DNA from 4 places in the Arthrobacter sp. CDRTa11 genome. Region 1 is predicted to be linked to each of the others. Evidence: riboswitches for the same ligand, from Rfam matches in the RefSeq annotation. Region 1 holds a riboswitch; each other region holds the start of a gene.
What was found. Region 1 has a riboswitch for thiamine pyrophosphate ahead of thiO (glycine oxidase ThiO). Riboswitches for the same ligand answer to the same signal wherever they lie in the genome.

Region 1 (3,281 bases):
TGCGCATCCGGGCCCGGCGCAAACCCACCGAAACGACATTGGCTGCGTGATCAAGCTCGAAGTCCCATACGAAGGCGGCACACAGCTGGCCCGCGAGGAGGCTGCCGGCCTGTTCGCTGATGATCTCCGGGTGCAGCGGAATCCGCCCGTCCGGGGCATAGAACGTCTGCCCCCGGCGGCGGGTCTCGGCATCCAGGGGGCCGCCCGGGATCACAAAGGCAGGAACGTCAGCGATCGCGTACAGGACCCGGTAGCCATCACCGGCGCGCTCGATGAACAGTGCCTGGTCAAGGTCCGTGGACGACTCCGGATCAACGGTCAGGAACTCCACGTCGGTCAGGTCAACTGCCGGCAGCTCCAGTGCAGCCACGGCCGCCTCCGCGTCCCGCACTGCTTCCTCGGGGTAGGGACCAGGCAGTTCCAGCTCGGTCCGCAGCGCGCTCAGGGCCTCCGCGAGGGCGTTTGTCAGCTCGTGGACGTTGGGAGCCAGGCGATGATGTGACACGAAATTCAGGTTAGCCCGATTTTGGCCTTGAGTGCACGCAACAGGCCCTCAACGGGTGGTGACGGCGCGGACGATGCGCCGATAAAGGCCCAGGCAGGGCTCAAACGGGGCTCAGGACACCCCTGCATCCAAGGCGCGAACCAGGGCACCCGCAGCCTCAGCCGGGTCCGGGGCATCGGTGATGGCGCGGACCACCACCACCCTGCTGGCGCCGGCCTGGACAACCTGTTCAACATTGCCAAGGTCAATGCCGCCAATGGCGAACCAGGGCACCGGCCGGGCACCAGGGACGGAGCCGGCGTCGCTGACGGCACGCGCTGCGTAAGACACAAGGTCAAGGCCGACGGCGGCCCTGCCGGGTTTGGTGGGAGTGGCCCAGACGGGTCCTACGCAGAAATAATCCAGCCCCGCCGCAAAGGGGGCTTCGGTGCCTGCCTGCTGGACTGCCGTCTCTTTGCCTGTGCCCGCGGCGGCGGCGCCAGCGCTGATGGCGGCGTCAATCTGCCCGGTGCTGTGGGTGGACAGTCCGATGACCCGGTCCCCGAGGAGCAGGCGCGCTGATGCCAGCGGGAGGTCCTTCTGCCCGATGTGGAAAACGGGGGCTTCGGACAGCAGGGCGACGTCCGCACGGTCGTTGACTGCCCAGAGCCGGCCGTGGCGGCGGGCCGCCGCCTTCAGCACCTCCAGGAGTTCCAGTTCCTCCGCCGCCTCGATGGACTTGTCTCGAAGCTGGATGATGTCAACGCCGCCGGAAAACGCCGCATCCACAAAATCGGCGAAATCGCCCTTGTCCCGGCGTGCGTCCGTGCACAGGTACAGCCGCGCGCTGCTGAAGCCGCCGGCGGTGTCTGCGGCGGGTGCGGTGCCTGGTGCGCTGGAAATTGCCGTGCTGTTGGAGGCAGTGCTGTTGGAAAGGGCGGTATTCATGGAAACCAGCGTAGTTCCTCTAAACTGGCCTGGTACTGCGGGAGCCCGCGGCAGCTGTCATAAAGCGCCGGGCTGAGAGGGCGTCAGAGCCGACCGCTTGACCTGATCCGGCTAGTACCGGCGTAGGGAAGGAAACCATGATCCCCCCATCCCGAACTGCCCGGGGTCCTGCACCCGCTGCACCGCCTGCTGTGCTGCGTGCAGATGTTGCAGTGATCGGTGGCGGAGTCATAGGCCACGGCATCGCGTGGGAAGCGAGGCGCTCCGGCCGGTCCGTGGTGGTCATCGACGACGCCCCCGGATCGGGGGCCAGCTGGGCGGCTGCCGGCATGCTGGCGCCGGTGAGCGAACTGCATTACCAGGAGGAGGACCTCCTGGAGCTGATGCTTGAATCGTCAGCCCTGTGGCCCGCCTTTGCGGCGGATCTCGCCCGGTTGGCGGCCCTGGACCCGGGCTATATGCCGACGCCGACCATCGCCGTCGGCGCGGATGCGGCGGACCGCCGGGCACTGATGGACCTCCGAACGGTCCAGCAGGCCAGCGGACTGCACGTGGAACCCCTCACCGTCCGGGAGGCGAGGACCCGGGAGGCCTTCCTCAGCCCGGCCATTTCCTGCGCACTGGACATCCCCGCCGACCACCAGGTTGATCCACGGAAGCTCCTGGCGTGCCTGCGGCTAGTCCTGGCTGCACACCGGCCAGGTTCCGGAACCGCCGTCGAAGGGGCGGGCGAAGGGTTCGCGGTTGCCCAAAAGGCCACATCGCTCCTCTGGAAGGACGGGAACGTCAGCGGAGTGCTGCTGGCGGATGGCGGCACGGTGCTGGCCGGCGAAACCGTAGTGGCGAACGGGCTGCAGGCTGGATCCCTGTCAAACCTGCCCCAGGGCCTGCGCCTGCCCCTCCGGCCGGTGTATGGCGACATCCTCAGGCTTGCCGTCCCCCCACATGTCCGGCCGCTGGTGACGTCCACCATCCGCGGGCTGGTCCGGGGCGTGCCCGTGTACATCGTCCCGCGGCAGGATGGCACAGTGGTGATCGGGGCAACCCAGCGCGAGGATTCCCTGTCCGATGCCGGCGATGGCGCTGTCTCCGCCGGCGGCGTCTACCAGTTGCTGCGTGACGCCCAGGTCCTGGTGCCGGCGGTGGCCGAGCTGGAACTTGTGGAAATGACAGCCAGGGCCCGCCCCGCGACACCGGACAATGCTCCGCTGCTGGGCCGGGTCAACGTACCGGGACGCCCAGAACACATCGGTGGGCTGATCATCGCCACCGGTTTCTTCCGGCATGGAGTACTCCTAGCCCCCGCCGCTGCCGTGATCTGCCGGGACCTGATGGACGGCACATCGGATCCGCGCTGGCTGCCCTTCAGCCCGGCCAGGTTTTCCGCGCCCGTTTCCGTTGCCGCGCAGGTTCACGCGAATGACGCGATCGGCCCAGAAGCTGCCATCGACCAAGAAAAGGAATCAGTATGAACATCACCCTCAACGGCTTGCAGCACGCCGTGTCCGACGGCGCATCCATCACCACCCTTGTCAGCCAAATCACCGGCCGGCCGCTGGCGGCCGACGGCCAGGCGACGGACGGTAAGAAGCTCGGCGTGGCCGTGGCGCACAATTCAGAAGTAGTACCCCGAAGCCAGTGGTACGTCACGGCGCTCGCCGACGGTGATGACGTGGAACTGGTCACAGCAGTCCAGGGAGGCTGACACCATGACAGAAACCAGCAGCATCAGCACGCTGAACCACCAACCAGGGCGCGCGGACAGACTGATCATTGACGGCGTCGCGCTGGGATCCCGCCTCATCATGGGAACCGGCGGCGCGCCCAGCCTGGACGGGCTGGGCGCTGC
Region 2 (3,281 bases), 1.2 Mb from region 1:
CCCCCGCAAGGTACTGGCTGGAGCGCCGTTCCACAATGGCCGCATCAACTCCAGCCAACGCCAGCTCCCCTGCCAGCATCAACCCCGTCGGGCCCCCGCCCACGATCAGGACCTCATGCTCACTCATAGCCGTACTCCCGTTCTCCTTGTCGAAGCCTCTGCGATTATCCTGCCCCGACCAGGCCTTGCGGCAAGCCCCACCCCGGGCGATACATTGGAAATGGAGGGAGTGCGCCATACCCGCAAAGCCATGGCAGGGCTCAGCCCCCGTGTGCCGGACGCTAAGCTGATGGCACGGCCACCGAAGGGGGATTCATGCGTCGCCGTATGACATTCATTGTTGTTGCTGCCATCTTCATTGGAGCTGCCACGGGATGCGCAGAACCCGCCAGCCTCGACCTGGACGCGGCGCAGACCACCGTGGAGTACAGCTTCCGCGATAGTTCCGTCCCGCCCCCTTATCACCGCAGCTACGTCATCAAAGCTTCGGAGACGGAAGCCAGCATCACTGTTGACTCCTACGGGGACGTGCTTCGCCAGGAAACAGCCGCGATGCCGGCTGAAACATGGGCCAAGGTCCTTGAGTCGGCGGAAACCCTGCCCCGGCGCACCCACAACATGCGCACACCAAAACCGGGCTGCGCGGGCGGCACTGGTTCAAGGATCATGGTCCGGGACTCCGGCCGGGAGCAGTACTCAAAGTCGGTAGAGAACTGCGGTGGCGGATCAGACCAGCCGTTGAGGGAAACGACGGCACCCCTTGAAGACCTGTTTGACATGAATGACCTGCTCAAAGAGTCATTTGGCGAGGAATATTAGGAGTGCGGAACTGCCCCGAGGCTACTTCGGCTGCATCGACGCAAGGATTTCCCGCAGAGCCTCGACCACCAGGTCGTGGTCCTGCTGCTGGGGCAACCCGGACACCGTGACGGTGGCCACCGCGCCCACACCGGCCACATACAGCGGGAAGGAGCCGCCGTGCGCGGCGTACCGGGACTCGTCGAACCAGCCCTGGTCCTCGATCCGGCCGCCGTGCCGCCGTCCGCGGAGCCCCACCAGCAGGGACGGGACCTCATAGCGGGCGGCCGTGCGCTGCTTCGCCCGGATCCAATGTTCGTTGTCGGGTGTGGCCCCGTCCAGGGCCACGTGGAAAAGGACCTGTTCGCCCTTGGTGATATCGATGGCGATGGGCAACCGCCGGCCCTTGCCCAGTTCCACCAGGAGCAGTCCGAGGTTGAGGGAATCGTCCCTGGTGAATCGCGGGAACTGCAGCTCACTGATCTCGGCCTCGATCCGGGAAATCAGCGCCTCGAGCGATCCTTCCGGCTGGCTAACGGCGGAGTCGGGATCAAACACTGTCACAGGGGAGGATTCGGCAGTCATGGCCCACAATCTACCCCGCCCGCGGTGTAAACTGGACCACGCCCACAAGGGCAGATTTATTTACGACAGGGGAGCGCCGCCGTCGGGCATCACTGGCTTTGCCAGGGAACCGCAGGTGGGCGCTGAGAGTGCGGACAGCCGCAGACCCTCGAACCTGATCCGGTTAGTACCGGCGCAAGGGAGTCGAGTTCTCGAAGTGTCCGGCAGGGCGGCCGATGCCGCGCGCCGGGGTGCACTTTCCCCTCCTGTTCCTCAGGAGGACCATTATGACAACTGCAACAATCAAGAAGACCGGCAACACCTGGCGTGTGGTGGACATCGTGGTGGCCGCCCTCATCGCCATCACCGGCGGCGTGATCTTCTGGGCCTGGTCCCAGGGCGCCGGAATTGTCTCCGCCCCCATGAACGCCGTCTACCCGCCGCTGACCGGCCTGATCGCCGGTGGCTGGATGATCCCGGCTGTACTCGGCATGCTCATTATCCGCAAACCGGGCGCTGCCATCTTCTGCGAAACCGTGGCCGCCACGGGCGAGCTCATCATGGGATCGCAGTACGGCGCCACGGTGCTGATCTCCGGACTCCTGCAGGGCCTGGGCGCCGAACTGGTGTTCTTCCTGCTCGTCTACGGCAACTTCAAGTTCAAGTCGTTCCTGCACCAGAAGTTCAACCTCATCGCCGCGCTGCTGGCCGGTGCCGCCGCCGGGCTCTTCTGCGGCCTCAACGACTCCTTTATGCCGTGGGGCTGGAACGTCACCTATGAAGCCGGCGACAAGCTGGCCTACATCCTGTTCTGCACCCTCTCCGGCGCCATCATCGCCGGCGCCCTGTCCTGGATCGCCACCCGCGGCCTGGCCAAGACCGGCGTCCTGAGCTCCTTCGCCTCCCGCAAGGCCGCTTCGGAGCCCGTCTTCAACTAATGACAGCTCCCGACGCCGGCGCTTCAGCTGCGCGGCCCGCTTCAGTTTCCGCCCGGGGCTGGGGCTGGCGGCACGCCGGCCGCTCCACACCCGCCGTCCGGGGACTCGATCTGGAGATCGGCCCCGGCGAGCGGGTCCTGCTCCTGGGCCCCTCCGGCGCAGGCAAGTCCACGCTCCTGCACGCCCTCGCCGGTGTGCTGGGGGATGAAGAGGACGACGCCGACGAGTCGGGTTCGCTGCTCATTGACGGTTCGGCTCCGCGGGAGCGGCGGGGCCGGGCCGGGCTGATGCAGCAGGATCCGGAAACGCAGGTGGTGCTCTCCCGGCTTGGTGACGACGTCGCCTTTGGCGCCGAGAACCTGGCGGTGCCCCGGAAAGAGATCTGGCGGCGCGTCCATGAAGCACTTGAGGACGTGGGGCTCCGGGGTTCCGGCGGGCAGGATTCAGCCGGGCAGGCTTCCGGCGGGCTGCCGCTGGACCACCCGACGTCGGCCCTGTCCGGCGGGCAGAAGCAGCGCCTCGCGCTGGCCGGCATCCTGGCTATGCGGCCGGGGCTGATCCTGCTGGACGAACCGACCGCAAACCTGGATCCCGACGGGGTACTGGAGGTCCGGGACGCGGTGGGCCGCTGCCTGGATAAGACCGGCGCCACCCTGGTGGTGGTGGAGCACCGCGTTTCCGTCTGGAAAGACCTGGTGGACCGGATTGTGGTGCTGCAGCCGGGATCTGACTCGGCGTCCGCAGTCCTGCTGGACGGGCCTCCGGACCAGGTGCTTGCAGATGCCCGGGACATGCTGGCCGGCGCCGGCGTCTGGGTGCCCGGCTACGTCCCTGCCACGCGGGCCCGTAGTTCGCCGGGTTCGGGCGGACTTCTGCTGGCCGCCGAGGAACTGGCAGTGTCCCGCGAACGGCCCCGCCGCCGCGGCTTCACGACCATTGCGCCGGTGCCGGTCCAGCAGGGGATTTCCGCGCAGGTCCGCG
Region 3 (3,281 bases), 340 kb from region 1:
CGCTTCCGGCATCGGTGCCCGCATAAATCCGGACCCCGGCCTCAAAAGCCTCAAGCACCCGCTCTGCCCTTCGCTCCCAGAGTGCCCGCATATGGGCGGCATACCGCGGAAACCTTGCTTCAGCCTGGTCAGCGATCCCCGGGAAGGTGGCGATGTTGATGAGTGTGGGCACGATGGGGACGCCCTGTTCTACGAACCTGGGGAGGTGCCGTGGCAGCAGCCCGGTGGCGTGCTCAACACAGTCGATCCCTGCATCCAGCATGTGGTCCAGGGTCTCTTCTGCGAAGCAGTGCGCTGTCACCCGGGCGCCCTCGTCGTGGGCTGCCTCAACGGCATCCCTGACGACGGCGGGAGGGAACGACGCCGCCAGGTCACCCGCACCACGGTCGATCCAGTCCGCCACCAGCTTGACCCAGCCATCGCCGGCACGTGCCTGCTTGCGGACCGCCTCAACAAGCCCGCCGGGCTCCACTTCGACGGCGAAGTTCCGCAGGTAGCGGCCTGTCCGTGCAATGTGGCGGCCTGCCCGGAGGATCCTGGGCATGCCTGGCTTGCCCTGCAGCCAGCGGGTATCACTGACGGCGCCGGCATCCCTGACCAGGAGTGTCCCGGCGTCGCTGTCGGTGCGGGCCTGTTCTTCGGCAACTTCGTCCGCCACGGCACCGCCCCCGCCCAGGCCGATATGGCAGTGCGCGTCCACAAAACCTGGCAGCACCCAGCCTGAGAGGACCCTGTCCGGAGCCCTCTGGGGACGGTGGAAGGTCAGCCTGCCATCCACCGACCACAATCCGCGGCGTTCCTGGCCCGGTCCCGTGAGAACGGTTCCACTGAATTTAATGACTCCGGCCATGGCCTAGAGTTCCCTCCTCATCGTGAGCCGCGGAGCCAGGGCATCAAGCCCGAGTCGCTTTTCGTGGGCCCGCAGAGCGGCAAGGCCGGGCCCTGAAGCCGGGAATTCCACGAAGCCGCACCTGGCGTAGAACGGGGCATTAAAGGGGACGTCAGCGAAGGTACACAGCGTCATCGCTTTGAACCCCCGGCGCCGTGCTTCATCTGCGGCGGCTTCAACCAATGCCCTGCCGAGGCCCCGCCTGCCAGCTGCCGGGTGGACCGAAAGCTGCTCGAGATGAGCCAGGCCGTCCACCACATCGACCCGGGCGAATCCAGCAGGCGGACGTCCCGATACCAGGACAAAGAGCGAACCTAGGGCCGGGGTTGGCTGCGGCGCCGGGAGCAGAACTCCGCCCAGCGCGTCCTGAAGCTGTGCGTCCGCTGCGGCTTCCAGCTGTGGCAAGCAACCCAGATCGGCTGGCTCCGCAGGTCTGATCCGGGGTGCCTCATTCGAGTCAGTCACGCCGTCAGGCTAGCACCGGGCATGTGACAACGTCCTCCCGCGCAGGCTGTGGTAGCTTCATCTTGACCACACGGGTGCCCTTGCAAGGGCTGAGATCGGGCTAACGCAGCCTGCGACCGTTGAACCTGTCCGGGTAATGCCGGCGAAGGAAGTGAGTATTCTCGTGAATACGCAAGAAAAACTGCTGCCCCCTGCCCAAAATGAAACTGCCGGCACTGAAAAGGGAGACCAATCCCGGCACGCTGACACACAGTCGCTGAAGTCGCATTCGCTGGCTTTCATCAAGGACGAGGCCTCGGGAATCCAGGTTCCCGTGACGGAGATTGCCCTGGAGCCCTCTCCGAACGGCCAGGCGAACAGCCCGTTCAGGATCTACCGGACCGCCGGCCCGGGCAGCGATCCGGTGGTTGGGCTGGCGCCGTTCCGCTCTCCATGGATCAACGAACGGGGCGACACCGAGCCGTACAGCGGCCGGGAGCGGAACCTGCTCGACGACGGCCGTTCCGCCGTGCGCCGCGGAGCAGCTTCGGCGGAGTGGAAGGGAGCGCAGCCCGAGCCCCGCCGCGCCGTCGCCGGCCGGACGGTGACCCAGATGCATTACGCAAAACAGGGCACCATCACTCCAGAGATGCGGTTCATCGCCCTCCGCGAGAACTGCGATGTGGAGCTGGTGCGCAGCGAGGTCGCGGCCGGACGCGCGATTATCCCCAACAACATCAACCATCCGGAGTCCGAGCCGATGATCATCGGCAAGGCCTTCCTGGTGAAGATCAACGCCAACATCGGCAACTCGGCCGTCACCAGTTCCATCGCTGAGGAGGTGGACAAGCTGCAGTGGGCCACCCAGTGGGGGGCCGACACCGTAATGGACCTGTCCACCGGGGATGACATCCACACCACCCGCGAATGGATCATCCGCAACTCTCCGGTCCCGATCGGCACGGTGCCCATCTACCAGGCGCTGGAAAAGGTCAACGGTGAAGCGAATGCACTGACCTGGGAGATCTTCCGCGACACCGTCATCGAGCAGTGCGAACAGGGGGTGGACTACATGACCATCCACGCCGGGGTTCTGCTGCGGTACGTTCCCCTGACCGCCAACCGCGTAACCGGGATCGTGTCCCGCGGCGGTGCCATTATGGCGGGCTGGTGCCTGGCACACCATCAGGAGAACTTCCTCTACACCCACTTTGACGAGCTCTGTGAGATTTTCGCGAAGTACGACGTCGCGTTCTCCCTTGGCGACGGCCTGCGGCCGGGAGCGACGGCGGACGCCAACGACGCGGCGCAGTTTGCCGAACTGGACACCCTGGCGGAGCTGACCCAGCGGGCCTGGGAGTTCGACGTGCAGGTGATGGTGGAAGGCCCCGGCCATGTGCCGTTCCACCTGGTCCGCGAGAATGTGGAACGCCAGCAGGAACTCTGCAAGGGCGCACCGTTCTATACCCTTGGCCCCTTGGTCACTGACGTTGCCCCTGGCTATGACCACATCACCTCAGCCATCGGCGCCACGGAAATTGCCCGCTACGGAACGGCGATGCTCTGCTACGTCACGCCCAAGGAGCACCTGGGCCTGCCCAACAAGGACGACGTCAAGACCGGCGTGATCACCTACAAGATCGCGGCCCACGCAGCCGACCTCGCCAAAGGACACCCGGGCGCCCATGAACGGGACGATGCCCTGTCCAAAGCCAGGTTCGAGTTCCGTTGGCGTGATCAGTTTGCGCTGTCGCTGGACCCTGTCACGGCCGAGGCTTTCCATGACGAAACGCTGCCCGCGGAACCGGCCAAAACGGCACACTTCTGCTCCATGTGCGGTCCCAAGTTTTGTTCCATGAGGATCAGCCAGGACATTCGGGATGAATACGGCAGCAGTGATTATGCTTCCGGTGGCTCCCGGGACACCCCGCAGTCGGAGGCCGAGATT
Region 4 (3,281 bases), 440 kb from region 1:
TTCTGCGTGAAGCGTTTTGCCCACCTCCGCATACAGCCAGAAGCACGGAAGCACTGCGGCCACCAGCACCGCATAACTGCCTGAAGCCGAGGCAGCGAGCAGATGATCGACATAAGACTTGGTGACAGGACCCAGGACCGTCTCCGTGGTCCTGGTGCTGAGCCAGCTGCGGTGCAACTCGGACTCAACCTCCAGGCACTGCTGGGCAGACCTGGCCCAGAACAGCTGCTCCGCCTCGGTGGGGGCCAGGGCGCTGGCACGGGCGAGCACCCGGGAATAGCCGTTCAGGTACGTGGCGTCCTGGGCGAGATAGTAGGCGAAGTGCTTTTCGGCCAGGCTGCCGTCTGCAAGGTCCTGGATGAACTCGAGTCCGTAGATGGCCTCAAGGTCCGGCGCCGCTGCTGCCCACAGGACGTCGGCGAAGTCCCCCGGCGCCGGAGGTGTCCGTCCGGCATCTGCCGGCCCCGGCTGTGGTTGCTGAACGTGATGGAAATGATGGATGGGCCCGTTGCCCGATCCAACCTCGAGCTCGGCGGAAGCCTCCAGCGCGGCGGCAAGCCAAGGCTTCACCTGGCGCAGGGAGGCTTCCCAATCGCCCAGCCGTGCCTGCGTGGTAGCCATTGCCGAGGACAGCGAACAGCCGGTGCCGTGGCTGTTGCGGGTGCGGATCCTTGCCCCTGGCACTACGACCACTTCCTCAGAGAGCACTCCCCCGGTGTTGACCAGGGCATCCGGACAATCGCCGCCGTCGAGATGGCCGCCCTTGACCAGGACCGTGGCACCCGTGGCGGCGGCCAGCCGCCGGCCCTGCTCCAGCGCCTCGGGCCAGCTTCCCGCCTGCGGCTCGCCAAGAAGTATCGCCAGTTCCGCCAGGTTCGGGGTGATCAGGTCCGCCAGCGGTAAAAGCCCCTGAAGCGCAGCCTCAGCCGATTCGGCGAGCAGCCGGTCCCCGCTGGTGGCCACCATCACAGGATCCAGGACGACGACGGCGGGGCGCACCTTCACCAGCCAGCTGCGCACAGCAGTCATCACGTCGGCATCACCGAGCATGCCGATCTTGACCGCATCAACGGTGATGTCGTCGCTGATGGCATCCAGCTGCCGGGCCAGGAACGAGGCCGGGGGAACGTGCACGGCACGGACACCCTGGGTGTTTTGGACGGTGAGGGCGGTGATGGCAGCCATGCCGTAGCCGCCGTGGGCCGCAATGCTTTTCAGGTCGGCCTGGATGCCGGCGCCGCCGGAGGGATCGGAACCGGCGATGGACAGGACGCGTGGGATGTCCCGCAGGACGCCGGCCGCTTGGGGCTGCGTCAGGGTGGATTGCGTTGATGTTGCTGTTGCTGATGCGGGCGCTGCTGGAGGCAGGACTGATGTTGACGACAAAGAAGACATCCCTTCGCCGGTGCTAGCCGGACAGGTTCAACGGGTGTGGATCTCAGCCGGCCTTCTGCGCGGCACCCCGTGTCAGTCACCCAGCGTAGCGTTTTTGGGTGGAATCCCTGTTAAAGGTGACGCCGGGGCTGCGTCCAGTGCTGTTCCCTCCGTGGATACCCCCGACTGCAGCCCCCTGTTAAGAACGCATGCCAGATAAAGGCTAGTGCCATAAAAGGCGAGTGCCTTAAAGGCGAATGCCCGGCTGGGCCGTGAGAAATCACGGCCCAGCCGGGCATCCCGACAGCGCGGCTCCGCCGAGCAAAGCTCCTGCTGCCAGCAGCTCCTGCTCTTAGAACCCTGCTGTTAGAGTTCCGACGCCGGCACTCCTACGCCCAAAATGATCGGAGCCTCGGCTCCGGCCGTCCGGTCCCCCGTGGCAACCTTCGCCGGCTCCGGGGCCTTGGCCGAATGCGAGTGTCCTTCCGGCGCTGTGTGCGTACCTTCGTGGTGTTCCACCGAGGTGGCGTTGGCAGCACCCTGGGCACGGCTGGCGCTCCTGTTACGGCGCGGGCGGCGGGAGCGTGACTGCTCAGCCGTGTGGTCGGAGTAGTCCTTCTCCTCCACCGCGGGCTCCGGCTGGCGGGCAGGACGTCCCGCCTGGATCTGCTCACGTCCGGCCTGCTCACGCCCGGCCTGCTCACGCCCGGCCTGCTCCGCCTGGACACGTTCGGGCTCCGCCTGCGGAAGGGCAGCCTGCAGGCGTTCCTCTGCCGGAGCGGGCTCGCCCAGGTGGGCGAATGCCTCAGCCAGGCGGTCCAGTGTCAGCGCCGGCTTCTGTGCCTGGTCCTCGGCGTGCTCCACGAACGGCAGCACCACCTGCTCACCGCCGAATGTCAGCACGGCCGCAGGTCGGCCTGACGTGTCAGGCTGGTGCCGCTCGGGCACTGCAGCAGGCGTGGCCTGCTCTGCTTCCGGGGAGGCCTGTGCCTGAACTCCGCGGGCGGCAGCCTGGGCCGCCTCGTCGTCGTGCAGGTGCGCCGCGTGTGCTGCGGCCGCAATGTTGGCAAGAGCCGCCCTGGTGGCCTCAGCCTTGGCATGGCGCTCGGCGTCGCTGGGATCGGGGTGGACCGTGTGGATCTGGATGGGTGCAGCCGGAGCCACGTCCAGCGGCTGGCCTCCCCGTCCGCGGCGCCGTTTGCGGTCCGGACGTGCGCCCGGCTGGTTTTCGGTCCGCTGGGCGTCCGTCCGTTCCGGGCGCTGGGCGTCCGGGCGGCTGTCAGAGCGCTGTACGTGGTGCTCGGCGGCAACAATGTTGGCCCGGCGGTGCTCCACGGGATCATCGTGGGTGACGATGCCGCGGCCGGCACAGACCTCGCACTGCTCTCCGAAGACTTCGAGAAGCCCTGTACCCATCCGCTTGCGGGTCATCTGGACAAGGCCCAGCGAGGTGACCTCGGCCACCTGGTGCTTGGTACGGTCGCGGCCCAGGCACTCCACCATCCGGCGCAGCACCAGGTCCCTGTTGGACTCCAGCACCATGTCGATGAAGTCGATGACGATGATGCCACCGATGTCGCGGAGCCTGAGCTGGCGGACAACTTCCTCGGCCGCTTCCAGGTTGTTCTTGGTGACGGTTTCCTCAAGGTTTCCGCCGCTGCCGGTGAACTTGCCGGTGTTGACGTCCACCACTGTCATGGCTTCAGTGCGGTCGATCACCAGGGAACCGCCCGACGGCAGGAACACCTTGCGGTCCAGTGCCTTGTGAATCTGCTCATCGATCCGCCAGGCCGCGAAGATGTCCTGATCCTTGGTCCACTTTTCCAGCCGGCCCACCAGGTCAGGCGCAACATAGGTGACGTAGGCCTCGATGGTGTCCCAGGCCTCCTCGCCGGAGACGATCAGCT

Region 2: it holds a riboswitch for thiamine pyrophosphate, as region 1 does, so the genes downstream of both, F8G81_RS21985 (ECF transporter S component) here and thiO (glycine oxidase ThiO) in region 1, are expected to answer to the same signal.
Region 3: it holds a riboswitch for thiamine pyrophosphate, as region 1 does, so the genes downstream of both, thiC (phosphomethylpyrimidine synthase ThiC) here and thiO (glycine oxidase ThiO) in region 1, are expected to answer to the same signal.
Region 4: it holds a riboswitch for thiamine pyrophosphate, as region 1 does, so the genes downstream of both, F8G81_RS14245 (bifunctional hydroxymethylpyrimidine kinase/phosphomethylpyrimidine kinase) here and thiO (glycine oxidase ThiO) in region 1, are expected to answer to the same signal.

The regions. Positions count from the first base shown of each region.
Region 1 is NZ_CP044532.1:3,603,625-3,606,905, reverse strand. Features, by position in the region: gene F8G81_RS16225 (RNB domain-containing ribonuclease) at 1-505, opposite strand, end outside; gene F8G81_RS16220 (thiamine phosphate synthase) at 617-1,432, opposite strand; TPP riboswitch at 1,460-1,578, shown strand; gene thiO (glycine oxidase ThiO) at 1,570-2,904, shown strand; gene thiS (sulfur carrier protein ThiS) at 2,901-3,137, shown strand; gene F8G81_RS16205 (thiazole synthase) at 3,142-3,281, shown strand, end outside.
Region 2 is NZ_CP044532.1:4,810,791-4,814,071, reverse strand. Features, by position in the region: gene F8G81_RS22000 (FAD-dependent monooxygenase) at 1-127, opposite strand, end outside; gene F8G81_RS21995 (hypothetical protein) at 316-819, shown strand; gene F8G81_RS21990 (heme-degrading domain-containing protein) at 841-1,383, opposite strand; TPP riboswitch at 1,441-1,582, shown strand; gene F8G81_RS21985 (ECF transporter S component) at 1,650-2,300, shown strand; gene F8G81_RS21980 (ABC transporter ATP-binding protein) at 2,300-3,281, shown strand, end outside.
Region 3 is NZ_CP044532.1:3,261,002-3,264,282, forward strand. Features, by position in the region: gene F8G81_RS14710 (amidohydrolase family protein) at 1-850, opposite strand, end outside; gene F8G81_RS14715 (GNAT family N-acetyltransferase) at 854-1,354, opposite strand; TPP riboswitch at 1,415-1,522, shown strand; gene thiC (phosphomethylpyrimidine synthase ThiC) at 1,518-3,281, shown strand, end outside.
Region 4 is NZ_CP044532.1:3,166,665-3,169,945, forward strand. Features, by position in the region: gene F8G81_RS14245 (bifunctional hydroxymethylpyrimidine kinase/phosphomethylpyrimidine kinase) at 1-1,395, opposite strand, end outside; TPP riboswitch at 1,378-1,475, opposite strand; gene F8G81_RS14250 (Rne/Rng family ribonuclease) at 1,741-3,281, opposite strand, start outside.